Regions from separate parts of the Synechococcus sp. L2F genome, predicted to be linked through region 2. Evidence: riboswitches for the same ligand, from Rfam matches in the RefSeq annotation. Region 2 holds a riboswitch; the other holds the start of a gene.

Region 1 (7,087 bases), on a different contig from region 2:
CGAGACTTTGTTGGCGCCTGAAGCTGGCGAGCTCTGCTGAGCGCTCTGCACGGCTCGGCCAATGACTCAATCCCGGCCCTGCGTGCCGGGGCGTGCGAATCAGCCAGCACTCAAGTTGGGTCCGCATGAAAACGGGGTGGGTCCCATCCGGGGTTGGTTCCAGCCGCGGTGGATTGACTGTGGGGTGCGTTCAATCCGCGGGGGGTCAATGTTGGGTGGGTTCCATGCGGGGTGAACGTGATCCTCTCTCTCGCTTCCTGAATCAACCTGCCGCTTTCTGACTCAGCGTCTCGCTTTCTGATTGAGGCTCTCGCTATCTGAGTCACCATCGCGCATCGCCGCGTGATCTCAGCGCATTTCGATGGCGTTCAGGCGCTCACGAAAGCTGGGGGCGGAATTGGCTGAAGCGGCTCCGTAATCCGAGGTGGTGTTCGCAGCCTCGCTGGCGCCACCACGGGCACCGGAGCGCCTTGAGGAGGATGAGGAACCACGGCCACGGCGTGCCGGGCTGCCATCGGCCTGGGGACGCTGAATCGGGTGGGAGACGATTTCGCTGCGCAGCTGGCTGAGCAGACGGAAATGCCCGGTGGCGTTGTACTTGCGAAGCAGGACGGGATCCCAGGACATCAGGGCAGGCAAAAGAAAAGGACCACCGAAACCGGGTGCGCTCCAGGCTGGCGTTCGGTGCTGCGGACAGGAGCTGACGAAGCAGCCTGCCACTTCACCTGCCTACCGCGCCAACGACCCCATTCAGGCATGCAGCCAGTGTTTTATGACAAAAGTTCTTGACCCGCTGCGCTTGGCCGGCAAGGGCTGCCCTGATCCGTCTGGCTGAGGCCCCTGCTGATCGGCTGCGAGCGCCGCTGATCCGCGCCACGGCCGCTGCACACAGACAGCGCTGGATACAGTGATGGAGACGGCAGGAACACCGCGGCACACCTCCTTTCGCAGCTGCAATCTCCGGCTTCCGGCGTGATGCTGTCGCCGGCGGCCATAGCCTCCCCAACCTTCCCGTCCCTGAGCATCTCTCCGCCATGACGATCAACGCCTCCCTGCGCGTGGGTCAGCAGGCGCCCGACTTCACCGCCACCGCCGTGGTCGACCAGGACTTCAGCGAAATCCAGTTGTCGCAGTACCGCGGCCGGTATGTGGTGCTGTTTTTCTATCCGCTCGATTTCACCTTCGTCTGCCCCACGGAGGTGACAGCCTTCAGCGATCGGCACGCAGAGTTCGCCGCACTTGGCGCTGAGGTGCTGGGCGTCTCAGTCGACAGCCAGTACAGCCACCTGGCCTGGATCCAGACCTCGCGCCAGGACGGTGGTGTCGGCGACATCGCCTATCCGCTGGTGGCCGATCTCAGGAAGGAGATCGCCCGCGCCTACGGCGTGCTCGACGAGGAGGTCGGTGTGGCGCTGCGGGGCCTGTTCCTGATCGATCCGGACGGCATCGTGCAGCACGCCACCATCAACAATCTCTCGGTGGGCCGCAGCGTGGAAGAAACCCTGCGCGTGCTCAAGGCCTTCCAGCACGTGCAGGGGCACCCTGGCGAGGTGTGCCCCGCCAACTGGATGCCGGGCGCTGCGACCATGAAGCCCGACCCGGTCGGCAGCAAGGAGTACTTCGCCGCCCACGGCTGAGCTACCCCCTGCCACCGCCTTGGCGGTCAGCCCAGCAGCGAGGCCAGCAGGCGGGTGCCGTCGGTGCCGCCGGTGATCGGGTCGCAGGCCCGCTCCGGGTGGGGCATCAGACCCAGCACGTTGCCTTGGGCGTTGCAGAGGCCGGCGACATTCCCCACCGAACCGTTGGGGTTGGCGGCGTAACGCAGCACCACCCGGCCTTCCCCCTCCAGCTCCGCCAGCGTGTCAGCGTCGGCCTGGAAGCAACCTTCGCCGTGGGCGATCGGCAGGCTGATCTGCTCACCTTCGCTGTAGTGGCGCAGCCACTGGGAGGCGCCCGGGTGCACCGTGAGCGGAGCCGCTTCACAGAGAAAGTGCAGCTGGCGGTTGCGCGTGAGCGCTCCGGGCAGCAGGCCCATTTCTGTGAGCACCTGGAAGCCGTTGCAGATGCCCAGCACCGGGCCGCCACGGGCCGCGAAGCTGGCCACTTCGCTCAACAGCGGCGAGACATGGGCAATGGCGCCGCAACGGAGATAGTCGCCATAGCTGAACCCGCCGGGCAGCACCACCGCATCGATGCCCTCCAGGCTCGACTCCTCATGCCAGAGGAAGCGGGTGGGAATGCCGAGGCATCCTTCCGCCGCCCAGCGCACATCCCGATCGCAGTTCGAACCGGGAAACACCACCACTCCGATCGTCATGACCCGGCGCCCTCCACGGGCTTGAGCTGCTCGAGGCACCAGTTCTCGATCACCGGATTGGCCAGCAGGCGATCGCTGAGCCGCTCGATCGTGCTGCGCGCGGCGTCGAGATCCGGCGCATCGAGTTCCACCTCCATCGCCTTGCCAATGCGCAGACGCGTGATGCCATCGACGCCGAGCCGCTGGGCGGCGGCTCTGGTGGCTTCTCCTGCCGGATCGAGAACCGATGGTCTCAGGGAGACCAGCACACGGGCTTGAAAGCGGGGCACCGGCAGGGATGTCGTTTGTTAAATCTTGGCAGCTTGCCTCCCCCTCGGGACCAGCGCCGAAGCATGGTCAAAACAGAGGTGGGCGTGGGAAGCAATGCAAGCGACAGGCGCCAGCCAACCCTGCCTGGGAGCCCGGCTGGCCCGGGCGGGGATGGTGGCGGTGTTGATCGCGATGGCAGGCACCGCTCTGCTTGCTCCGGCCCTGGCACAGGTGCAGCGGGTGCCCCTGCGCTGCCGGCTGGCCGATGGCCCCTGGCTTCCCTGCGTGATGACGGTGGAAGCGGTGGGTGAGCGCTGGAGGTTGCGCTTCGACAACACACAGCTGAGCTTCCGCCACGACGGCAAGGGCGTGGTGGAGATGCAGCGACCAGCCGGCAGCTGGGAGACGGTGAAGGCCCGCTGGAGCGAGGATCAGGCCCTCTGCTGGGACGGCATCTGTGCCCAGGGGGACATCCCCCTGGACTGAACCGACCATCGGATTTGGTCGGCTGGAAGATTTGGTCAGCTGGAAGTGGATGGCACACCTGGGAAGGCTGTGAATGGATCACAGACAAGCCGCCATCAAATGGATCGCAGGCAGGCCGCCTGAGCTTGGCTGCGAGCCTGCTCAGACCCGGCTGGCGCTGACCTGCCTGCGTCGGGTGCCTTCGATCGCCTGCAGCAGCAAGCTGCGCTCGACACGCAGCCCGAGCGCCACCAGCTCAAGCCGACCCTCGTGGGGGCTGCCAGGGGAGCCAATCTCCCTGGGTGCGGGGGCTATCGGGCCTGCGGGGGCTGCCCTCTGTGCGTCGTGGTCCTCGTACCAGCAATCGAGCCGCGGGCCAACCGCCTGGATCTGCAGAGGCCGTCGTTTGCCGGGCTGAATCAGCCAGCCCTTGAGGCGCAGCAGGGCCTGGTGCTGGATCTGCTCCAGGAGCGTGGCTTCAAGGGCCTCACGATCGAAGGAGCCAGCGAGCTGAATCGCCACCGATTGCATGGGCACGTGGGTGTGGTCGTGGTGCTCGTGGTTGTGATGATCGTGATCGTGATCGTGGTCGTGGGAGGCCTCGCCATGGGGGCCAGGAGCCGGCGCGACGGCTGGGCGCTCCAGGCCCAGCAGCAGCTCGGGCGGCACCTGACCGCGCTGCATTGGCAACACCTGGGCGCCGGGGCGGCAGGAGGCCTGAAGGCGCCCGCGCACCCGGTCCAGCTCTGCAGGCGTGAGGCGGTCGCCGCGGCTCACCAGCACCAGATCGGCCGCCCGCAACTGGTCCTCGAACAGCTCCTCCAGGTCGGAGAGGTGATCAAGGCTGGGGTCGGCGGCCCGCTGCCGCTCAAGCGCGGCGGGGTCGGCCACCACACTGCCGCCGGCCAGCGCTTCACCATCCACCACCGTCACCACGCCGTTGACGCGGGTGCGGGTGCGGATGTCAGGCCACTGGAAGGCCTGCACCAGGGGCTCGGGCAGCGCCAGGCCGCTGGTTTCCACCACGATGCCGTCGAGGCGGTCGGCGGACGCCAGCAGCTTCTGCATCGTCGGCAGAAAATCGTCCTGGACGGTGCAGCAGAGGCAGCCATTGGCGAGCTCCACCAGCCGGCCATCGAGCTCCTCCTCCGGGCAGAAGCCGCAGCTGCGCAGCAGGTCACCGTCGATGCCCACTTCGCCGAATTCATTCACGAGCACCGCCAGGCGCAGGCCGCTGGTGGTGAGCAGATGGCGCAGCAAGGTGGTTTTGCCCGCGCCGAGGAAGCCGGTCACCACGGTGACGGGCAGACGCCGTTGCATGGAGGCTGTCATCTCAGGGCACCAACGCGGACCAGGCGAACGTGGAGCCGACGCCGATCAGCACGCCGGCCGCCAGCATCAACCGCGCCGGAGCGAGGCCCGCGCGCCAGCGCTGCACCAACGTGAGCGCCAGCCACAGCAGGGCGCCCTGGCTGATCAGCAGGCCCAGCAGATACCAAACCACGGAGGCGGGCTGCCAGCCGCTCACGGCATCACTGAGCACATAGCCGTGCAGGGCGAAAGCGGGCAGCAGGGTCCAGACAGGCAGCCGCTGGATCACCACCAGCCCCACCACCACCAGCGACAGCGCCACCAGCGCTTCGGCGCCAGGCAGGGCGGGCAGCAGCAGGCCAAGGCCGGTGGCCGTAAGACCCACGGCCAGCAGAGCAAGCACCCAGCGCAGGCGCTGCACCAGGCCCACCAGGCCGAGCGCCAGCAGAAACAGCAGGTGATCCGGACCCAGCAGCGGATGACCGATGCCGCTGAGCAGACCCGCCAGCGGGCCCTCCTTCAGGGCGAAGGTTTCCATCAGGTGGTGGGCAGCTGCGGGGGTGGCCAGCAGTGGCACGAGCAGCAGCGGGACGACCAGGAGTGGCGCGAGCTGCAGGGCGCCAGACAACAGCAGAGGGCTGGCTGGCTGGGCCGCACGACGGCCTGGGCCAGCAGCCCGGGGTTGAAGAAACATGGCTCGACCGGTCCTCGCCGGAACTGGATGGGTTGAAACGCCGGCGGGTGTTCTGACTGGCCCTGCCACGAGGACTCGCGGAACAGGCTTCACAGTTGCGGGACAGCGCCGGAATCGCACCGGACTTTCCCCCTTGCCTCCAAGGGATGGATCCCCTGGAACCGGCGAGCCAATCTACCGGCAGCCGAGGCTTTCAACCGTGCTGACGCCGGTGCGGGGATTGACGCCTGCGGCCCTGGCGCAGAGGGCTTTCTGCTGGGTCAGGTCGAGCACGGCGTCGCTGAAATCGGCCCCCTCGATCGTGGCCCCGGTGAAGCGGCTCTGCATGAGCATGGCGTTGCGGAGCACCGCACCGCTGAGGTCGGCGTTGTCGAAGCGGGTGGCGAAGGCGACGGCGTCTTCGAGGTCGGCGCCGCTGAGATTGCTGCCCTGCAGATCGCTGGAATTGAACACGGCACCGCGCAGGTTGGTGTCACTGAGGTCGAAGCCCTGCATCGACGCCTTCAGAAACTCCTGCTGCTGCAGGTTGCGGCCATGCATAGCGGGCTGCAGATCCTTCAGCGCCCGCTGGCCGCGCAGCTCCGGTGCCGTGATCGCCAGGGCCGGCGCCAGGGGGCCCACCAGACCCAGCCAGGCGACCGTGACCACCAGCAGGGCAAGCAGGGAGCTGAGCCAACCGGGGCGAGTGAAGGGGGGCAAGAACACACGTACCGTGGGCCCTCAAGTTATGGCAGCCACGGCCGCGGCGCGATCGACATGAGCATGTCCCTGCGGGTGGTGGTGCCGCCCCATCCCCTGATCGGTCACTGGTTGACCCTGCTGCGTGACCAGGACACGCCCCCCTCTCTGTTCGGCACCGCCATGGCCGAGCTGGGCCGCTGGCTCACCTATGAAGCCGTGCGCGACTGGCTGCCCCATCAGCGGGTGACGGTGCAGACACCGCTGGCCAGCACCGAAGGCAGCGTGGTGGACGGCAGCGTGCCCCTGCTGGCGGTGCCGATCCTGCGGGCGGGCCTGGGGCTGTGGCAGGGGGCCCAGGCCGTGCTGCCCACGGCCCGGGTCGCCCACGTGGGCCTGCGCCGCAATGAAGCTGATGCCAGGGCCTCCTGGTACTACGACGCGCTGCCCGAAACAATCGGCCCCCAGGTGGGGGTGCTGGTGTTCGATCCGATGGTGGCCACCGCCGGCAGCCTGGTGCAGGTGCTGGAACGGCTCGAGAGCAAAGGGGTGAGCGGTGACCGGCTGCGGGTGATCACGGCCCTGGCGGCCCGGCCCGGGCTCAACACCCTGGGGCAGCGCTTCCCCCACCTCACCCTCTACACCGCCTGCATCGACGCTGACCTGGATGCCGACTTCCGCATCGTCCCGGGCCTCGGCGATGCCGGTGATCGTTTGTTCGGCACCCCGGCGGCGGCCATTCCCTGATGCCTGCAGCAGGCGCGGCTCCAGCCCTCCTCTGTCGTGCTCGGCCAGACCGTGGCGCCCAGGCCCAGACCTAGGCTCACGGGCCATTGCTCCCCTGGCATGGGACTGGCTGTCGCCGCTTCACCGCCCCCGGCCCGTGCCCTCGGGCAGGAAGGTTCGCGTTCGTTGAGCGGCACCGTGCAGGTGCCGGGCGATAAGTCGATCTCCCACCGCGCGCTGCTGTTCGGGGCAATCGCCACCGGCGAAACCCGCATCGATGGCTTGCTGCCTGCGGAGGATCCGCTCAGCACCGCCGCCTGCCTGCGCGCCATGGGGGTGACCATCAGCCCGATCGCAGCAGGGCAGCCGGTGATCGTGCAGGGGGTGGGCCTCGAAGGCCTGCGGGAACCCGACGACGTGCTGGATTGCGGCAATTCCGGCACCACCATGCGGCTGATCATGGGGCTGCTGGCGGGACGCAGCGGCTGCCACTTCGTGCTGAACGGCGATGCGTCCCTGCGCCAGCGGCCGATGGGAAGGGTGGCCGAACCGCTGGCCGCCATGGGCGCCCAGATCCGCGGCCGCGCCGGCGGCAAGCTGGCGCCGCTCTCGATCCAGGGAAGCGCGCTGCATGGGGCCGTGCTGGG
Region 2 (7,087 bases):
GAACAGAGCTGCGCCTGGAGGGTGGCCGCCTGTGGGGGCGGCCCGCACGGGGCTCCTCCCAACCCTGCCACGCCCAGTCGTGATCGCGCCGCGTCAGGCGTAGAAGCGGCAGCTTCCTGGCCGCGCCCTGGCCGCTTGCCAGCCTGCAACCGGCCGCATCAGCGAGCCAGCTCGCAGAGGCCAGGCGCCAGACTGGTGGGATCAGCTCCGCCCTGGCCGCCATCGCCATGACCAGCACCGCCAGTGATCTCCACGCCACCAATCTCCGCGCCGACGGCCCTGCGACGGTGCCCATCCCCGCCATGGCGGAGGCCGGCATCACCAGCCTGCCGGTGACGATCCTCACCGGCTTTCTCGGCGCCGGCAAAACCACCCTGCTGAATCACATCCTCAGCAACCAGGACGGCATCAAGACCGCCGTCCTGGTGAATGAGTTCGGTGAGATCGGCATCGACAACGACCTGATCATCGCCACCGGCGACGACATGGTGGAGCTGAGCAACGGTTGCATCTGCTGCTCGATCAACGGCGAACTGCTGGAGGCGGTGGAGCGCATCCTCGATCGCCCCGATCCGGTCGACTACCTGGTGGTGGAAACCACCGGCCTCGCCGATCCGCTGCCGGTGGCGATGACCTTCCTCGGCAGCGAGCTGCGCGACACCACCCGGCTCGATTCGATCATCACCTTGATCGATGCGGAGAACTTTGACGACTCCACCATGGCGAGCGAGGTGGGGCGCGCCCAGGTGATTTATGGCGACATCCTGCTGCTCAACAAGACCGATCTGGTGGCGGAGGAGCGGCTGGTGGAGGTGGAATCACGCCTGCGCGAGCTGAAGAAGGACGCGCGCATCCTGCGCTCGGTCAGCGGGCAGGTGCCGCTGCCGTTGCTGCTGAGCGTGGGGCTGTTCGAGTCCGATCGGGTGGTGGCGGACCAGGCCGGCGAGGCCAAGGCGCACAGCCACGACCACGGCCATGACCACGATCACGATCACGAACACGGCCACAGCCATGCCCACAGCGCCGGCGCGGCCGAGGGTGCCGCCGCAACCCACGCCACTGCCGCTGACCACACCGCTGACCACAGCGCCTGCGACCACGACCATGGCCAGTGCGTCCACGACCACGACCACGTCCACGACCACAGCAGCCATGGCCATGACCACAGCCACGATCACGATCACGCCCATGGCGACGGTGTCCATGCCGCCGACCATCTGGCGATCGAAGGCTTCACCTCGCTCTCCTTCGCTGCCGAGGGGCCTTTCTCGTTGCGCAAGTTCCAGAACTTCCTCGACAACCAGATGCCGGCCGGGGTGTTTCGGGCCAAGGGAATCCTCTGGTTCAGCGAAAGCGAGCGGCGCCATGTGTTCCACCTGGCGGGCAAGCGCTTCTCGATCGACGACACCGACTGGAAAGGACCGCGCAAGAACCAGCTGGTGCTGATCGGCAAGGAGCTCGATCACGACAAGCTGCGCCGTCAGCTGCGGGCCTGCGTCGCCAGCGGTGCGGCCGGCAAGGGCTTTTCCTGACGCTCTTCGCCAGACAGCCCTTCAACCTGAGGCCCCGCATCCAAAGGTTGCCGTTGAACTCCCGGGCGGCGGGACTGGCTTCATACTGACCCCGCAGTGGTTTGCCGGTGCGCACCCCGGTGAGGCAACGAGGAAAGTCCGGTGCCAGCATCACCCTTGTCCGAAGGCGTGGTGGTCACTCCGGCGCTGTCCCGCAGCTGTGATGGGCCCCATCAACAGGTGGGCCCTCAGCCAGAACGCTCGCCCCTGCTCCTCCCCCTTCAATCCCCGGCGCGGACCGGAGTTCACCATGCCCTTCGCTTCCCTCAAGTCCTCGTCAGGCCGAGATCTGGTGCTGGCCGGCTGCGCCGGTCTTGGCCTCAGCCTGCTGGGCACCCTGCCCGCCTCCGCCCACGGCCTGGCCGGAGCCGGCCTGGCGGGTGGCTTCAGCCATCCCCTCACCGGCCTCGACCACCTCTTCCTGCTGGTGGGCGTGGGTGCGGCCTCGTCGTTCGTGAGTGCCCAGCTCCTGCTGTTCGCCCTGGCCGGTGCCGTGATCGGGGCGTTCTTCGGTGTCAGCGGCGGCGGCCTGCCCGTGGCTGAGCTGCTGGCGGCACTGGCGGTTTCGGGTCTGGGTGTGCTGATCCTGATGAGCCGCCGCTCTGGCCACCCTCCTTCCATTCCTGCGGCCGGCACCGTGGTGATGGTGGCGGTGGCGATCCACGCCATGCTGCACGGCCATGAAGCCAGCGGTGCCAGCAGCTGGTGGGCTGGAGCCCTGCTGGCCTCCGGCCTCACCGTGGGGGTCACGTTCCTGTTGCTGCGCCGGCTTGGCACCGCCTGGACCGTGCGTCTTGCCGTTCTGCTCACCGTGGTGGGTGCGCTGCTGGCCCTGGGGCCGATCGGTCTGCTCGCCGGCGCCGGCGCCCCCTGAGCTGAGCACCAATCGCAGTCATCGACACAGTCAGCCCTCAGGTTCTGGCTAACGTTGCTGGATACCGGTTGGGTGCCATGGTCGAACTTCTGCTTTTCACCGGCGTCATCGCCCTGTTCGGCCTGGCCTTCTGGCTCACCACCGACTCCGATGACGACAATTCCGGCGGCGGTCTGATGCAGCCGGCTCTCGTTCCAGTCCGGGTCCGCCCCAGCCGCTGAACGCTTCCCTCTATCTCGCCATCAGCGATCGTCAGCCCTGCTGATGGTCGCTTTTTCTTTGGGTTGCCTTGCCTGCGGGGAATCTTTCTGGCTTGCCATTCCACAGGGCAGAGCCCGCTTCTCATGCCCCAGCCACGACAGACAAGCGGCCTGAGCGGTTCTCGTTCCTGGTTGTTTCCCCCATCCACTGATCCAACCGTCTTTCTTCGGGTCACATTTGTTACTTCCGGTCGCACCCTTTCGACGTGGGTAGCTAAACCCTGATTCCTACGCTCCAGATGTTGCATTCGCGCCATCGGGCGCTCCATCTCCTGGATGAAACGGATCTCTTCCGCCACCGTGAGGCTGGCTGCTGCCGGTCTCACGGTTGTTTCGATCGCCACCGCCGTTGGTGCCGGCCTGGCGCAACAGGCGCCCAACCGCAAACCCGTTGAAATCGGGGTGTACTCGGGCCGCCACTACAACACGGACAAAGAGCTCTACCGCCAGTTCACCGCCCGCACAGGCATCAAGGTGAACGTGCTGGAAGCCAAGGACGACGCCATCATCGAGCGCCTCAAGAGTGAAGGTCGCAACAGCCCGGCCGATGTGCTCGTGCTGGTGGATGCCGCCCGCCTCGACACCGCCACCGACCAGGGCCTGTTCCAGCCCAGCCGCTCCGCAGCCCTGCAGCGCGATGTGCCCGCCAACCTGCGCGACTCCCAGGGGCGCTGGTACGGCCTCACCCGCCGGGTGCGCGCGGTGGTGGTCAACCCGAAGCTGGTGAATCCCAACACGATTCGCACCTACGCCGATCTGGCCAAGCCGGCCCTCAAGGGCAAGCTCTGCCTGCGCGACCGCAAGAGCCCCTACAACCAGTCGTTGGTGGCCAGCCAGATGATCCTGCGCGGCGACGCGACCGCAGGCAACTGGGTGCGCGGCATGGTGGCCAACGTGAAGCAGCCGTTTTTCACCTCGGACACCCCCCTGGCCCGTGCCGTCGCCCGGGGTGAGTGCGCGGTTGGCGTCGTCAACTCGTACTACGTGGCCCGCATGCTTTCGGGCGAAGGTGGCGCCGAGGATAAGCGCCTGGCTGAGCAGCTCCGGGTGGTCTACGTGAATCCCTCCCACGTCAACATCAGTGGTGCCGGCGTCACGCGCCATGCCAAGAATCCCCAGGCTGCGCTCAGGCTGATCGAGTTTCTGGCCTCCCCCACCGGTGGCCGCGGCTACGCCGAAGCCAACAACGAGTACCCGCTCAAGGGCGTGGGTGACAATCCCATCCTCAAGCGCTTCGGTACCTTCAGGGCGGATGGCGTCTCGGTCGAGCAGATCGGAGCACGGAGCAGGGCCGCTACCCGGATGATGGAAACCAACGGCTGGAAGTAGGACACCGAATGGCGGCACTGGCAACAGCCGAACGCGCACCAGCTGTCAAGGGCGCACCGCCGATGCGGCGCGCCTCCCTCACGGCAGCGGTTGTGCTGGTCTCAGCCCTGGCCCTGTTGCCGGTGCTGGTGCTGGTGGGCTATGCCCTGCTGGCCCCCGGCTCCAGCACCCTCCAGCTGGGTGCCGAGGGCGTTGAGCAGGTGGTCAACACTGTGGGGCTTGTGATCGGTGTCGGCATGATCGGCGCCCTGGTGGGCACGGCCAACGGCTGGCTCACGGCCTGTTGCCTCTTCCCCGGCCGGCGCTGGCTGCGCCTGGCGCAGGTGCTTCCTCTGGCGGCCCCTGCGTTTGTGCTGGCTGCCGTGCTCGTCGATCTCGGCAGCCGCTGGGGCTTCCGCTTTCACGGCATCGGCTGGGCGGTGCTGCTGCTCAGCCTCACCACTTACACCTATGTGTTCCTGCTCTCCACCGAGAGCTTCTCGATGAGCGGCCACCGCCAGCTGGAGGCCTGCCGCAGCCTGGGAGTTGGTCCGTGGGGCAGCTTTCGGCGGGTGGCGCTGCCACTGGCCCTGCCCTCGATCGGTGCCGGCGTTGCCCTCAGCGGCATGGAGGTGGTGAATGAACTGGGCGCGGTCGAACTGCTCGGCGTGCCCACCCTGTCGCGCGGGATCCTGCAGCGCTGGCAGGGTGAAGGGGATCTGCAGGGAGCCGTGGGGCTGGCCCTGATCGCCCTGGTGATGGTGAGTCTGCTGGTGGGAGCCGAACGCTGGTTACGCCAGCGCAGCCGCCGCTGGAACATGGGCCATGACGGCACCAGCTCACTGCAGTGGCACCTGAGCGGTTGGCGGTCCTGTGCGGCCCAGTTGCTCACCCTGGTCCCGCCGCTGATCAGCCTGGCGATTCCGCTCACCTGGCTGGTGATGAGCCGCGACCACCTGCAGAGCGATTCACCCGAGGAGCTGGTGGCGCTCACATTGCGCAGCCTTGGCCTGGCCCTTGCCGCTGCCCTGGTGACGGTGGTGGCGGCGGTGGTGCTGGCGATCGCCCGCCGCTGGATCCCCCAGCCCTTCCTGCGTCAGCTCACCTTCACGGCGGGCATGGGCTACGCGATCCCCGGCACGGTGCTGGCCCTGGCCCTGATGCTGATCGGCGGCCCGCTCGGCCTCAGCCCGCTGCTTCTGTTGCTCTGGGGCTACAGCGATCGTTTTCTGGCCGTCTCCAAGGGGGGCCTTGATGCCGCTCTGGAGCGGATTCCGCCCAGCGTGGATGAGGCGGCCACCGGCCTCGGCTGCAGCTGGACCCAGGTGCTGCGGCGTGTGCATCTGCCCCTGCTGAAGGGGCCGCTGCTGGTTGGTGCGCTGCTGGTTTTCGTCGATACGGTCAAGGAGCTGCCGCTCACCTTCTCCCTGCGCCCCTTCGATTTCGACACCCTGGCAGTGCGCGTTTATCAGTACGCCGGTGATGAACGGGTGTCGTCCGCGCTGGTGCCGGCGCTGCTGATCGTGGCTCTGGGCCTGGTGGCGGCGGTGGCGCTCATGCCCAGCCTCGAACGGCTCGGTTCCGGGCAGGACCGGAGCTGAAACGCCACGCCAGAGCTGGGCTCGCGCTGCGGGCCCTGGTTCAGGGACGCGCCGGACAGCGGGGGGCGATCCGGGCGATCCGGTTCGCCTGCAGCACGTTGAAGTTGTCGTCGCTGGCCAGCAGCAGCGTGGGGCGTCCATCGGCCAGGGCCGGGCCCACGGCGAGGGCCTCCCAGTTGTCGGGGCTGAGCCCGGCCGCCAGCAGATCCCACTGCCGCACCGGTGCAAGTGGTGGGGCGTGCTCACCTGCGGGCCGGCTTGCCGGCAGGGGGAACTCCACCAGCCGCGCCCACCAGCGGTTCGGCGCGGCATAGCCCCGCACCAGCCCCAGCAGCAGCCCGGAGCTCGGCGGGGCCAGCAGCTCGGTGAGGCCCCACTGGGGACCCTCCAGCGCCACCGCCAGACGCCCAGCCGGCAGAAAGGCAGGCTGCGGGGCTGCGGTCTCAGGGGTGGTTGGGGAGGCGTTGCCGGCCAGGCTCCTGGCCAGCGGGCCGAAACGCAGCAGGCGCAGCGAACCCTCCGGGTCCTGCAGCAGGGGCCGCTCGGCCGCCAGCAGTAGAGAAGGGGGCAGGCCTGAACCGCCCGGCGCCGCTGGCGACACCGGCAGCAAGGTCAGCGCTTCTGGCCCTTGGTTCGACCCCAGGCCCCGCCCCGGCGCCGCCTGCCAGTCCGCCGGCAGGTCAAACGCCTCCTGCAGGCGCCCCGTGGCCCGCTGAAAGCGCAGCAACCGCGGCGGCTGCTCCAGCGTGCGGCGCCCCTCGCTCACGATCCAGAACGATCCGCCCTTGATCACCAGCCCTTCACCGTCGAGGGTGTGGGCAAACGGCTGGCCGTTGGCATCGGTGAGCCTCAGCCGCCGGCCGACCACCGGCGGTATGCCCCCGCTCTCCCCGAGACGCGCGACGCCATGCAGCGGCACCAGGAAGGGTGCGGGGGCGTCGCTGAGCAGCCACAGGCTGCGGCCCTCCGGGTCCATGGCAGTGGCTGAGAAGCCACCGAGCGGTTGGCCGTCGGTGCCCTCCCGGGGCAGCTTCACCTCGGCCAGCAGCTGCCAGCTCACCTCTCCCGGACAGGGCAGCACCCAGGCTGGCTCCGCGGGAGGCTGCAGCGTCACGGTCAGGGGTGCTACGGGAATCACAGCGATCAGAGACGGCTCCAAGGCCCACGATGGCGCTGCTCCAGCTGCAGTGGTGCCTCACGAAGGCCTGGTCGTCCGCAACTGGCTCCGTGGTCAATCTGCGGAAGAGGAATGACAGTGCAGATCAGGACTTGTGGCCCAACGAAGACGTGCCCTAGATGCGTCGACGATGGATCAGGCAAGGATCCTGTGACAACGACTGTTGATCGCCCTTGATGCGCGGCATGCCGCTGGAGCGCACGGGTTGGGGGGACCTTGAATCCTGAACGCACCGCGCTTGATGAACATCCTGCAGAGGCAGTCAAGCCACAGGCCTTGGATCAAGGACTGATTGC

Evidence for each region. Region 2 has a riboswitch for cobalamin ahead of KBZ19_RS01930 (HupE/UreJ family protein). Riboswitches for the same ligand answer to the same signal wherever they lie in the genome.
Region 1: it holds a riboswitch for cobalamin, as region 2 does, so the genes downstream of both, KBZ19_RS10250 (HupE/UreJ family protein) here and KBZ19_RS01930 (HupE/UreJ family protein) in region 2, are expected to answer to the same signal.

Annotation. Positions count from the first base shown of each region.
Region 1 covers NZ_JAGQBP010000003.1:228,104-235,190, reverse strand. Annotated here, with positions in the region: gene KBZ19_RS10280 (hypothetical protein) at 349-627, opposite strand; gene KBZ19_RS10275 (peroxiredoxin) at 1,035-1,637, shown strand; gene purQ (phosphoribosylformylglycinamidine synthase subunit PurQ) at 1,664-2,317, opposite strand; gene purS (phosphoribosylformylglycinamidine synthase subunit PurS) at 2,314-2,586, opposite strand; gene KBZ19_RS10260 (hypothetical protein) at 2,681-3,052, shown strand; gene cobW (cobalamin biosynthesis protein CobW) at 3,194-4,363, opposite strand; gene KBZ19_RS10250 (HupE/UreJ family protein) at 4,365-4,970, opposite strand; cobalamin riboswitch at 5,061-5,217, opposite strand; gene KBZ19_RS10245 (pentapeptide repeat-containing protein) at 5,211-5,741, opposite strand; gene upp (uracil phosphoribosyltransferase) at 5,793-6,461, shown strand; gene aroA (3-phosphoshikimate 1-carboxyvinyltransferase) at 6,561-7,087, shown strand, end outside.
Region 2 covers NZ_JAGQBP010000001.1:394,995-402,081, reverse strand. Annotated here, with positions in the region: gene KBZ19_RS01935 (GTP-binding protein) at 303-1,532, shown strand; cobalamin riboswitch at 1,613-1,795, shown strand; gene KBZ19_RS01930 (HupE/UreJ family protein) at 1,822-2,445, shown strand; gene KBZ19_RS01925 (hypothetical protein) at 2,523-2,666, shown strand; gene KBZ19_RS01920 (extracellular solute-binding protein) at 2,982-4,034, shown strand; gene KBZ19_RS01915 (iron ABC transporter permease) at 4,097-5,614, shown strand; gene KBZ19_RS01910 (esterase-like activity of phytase family protein) at 5,655-6,728, opposite strand.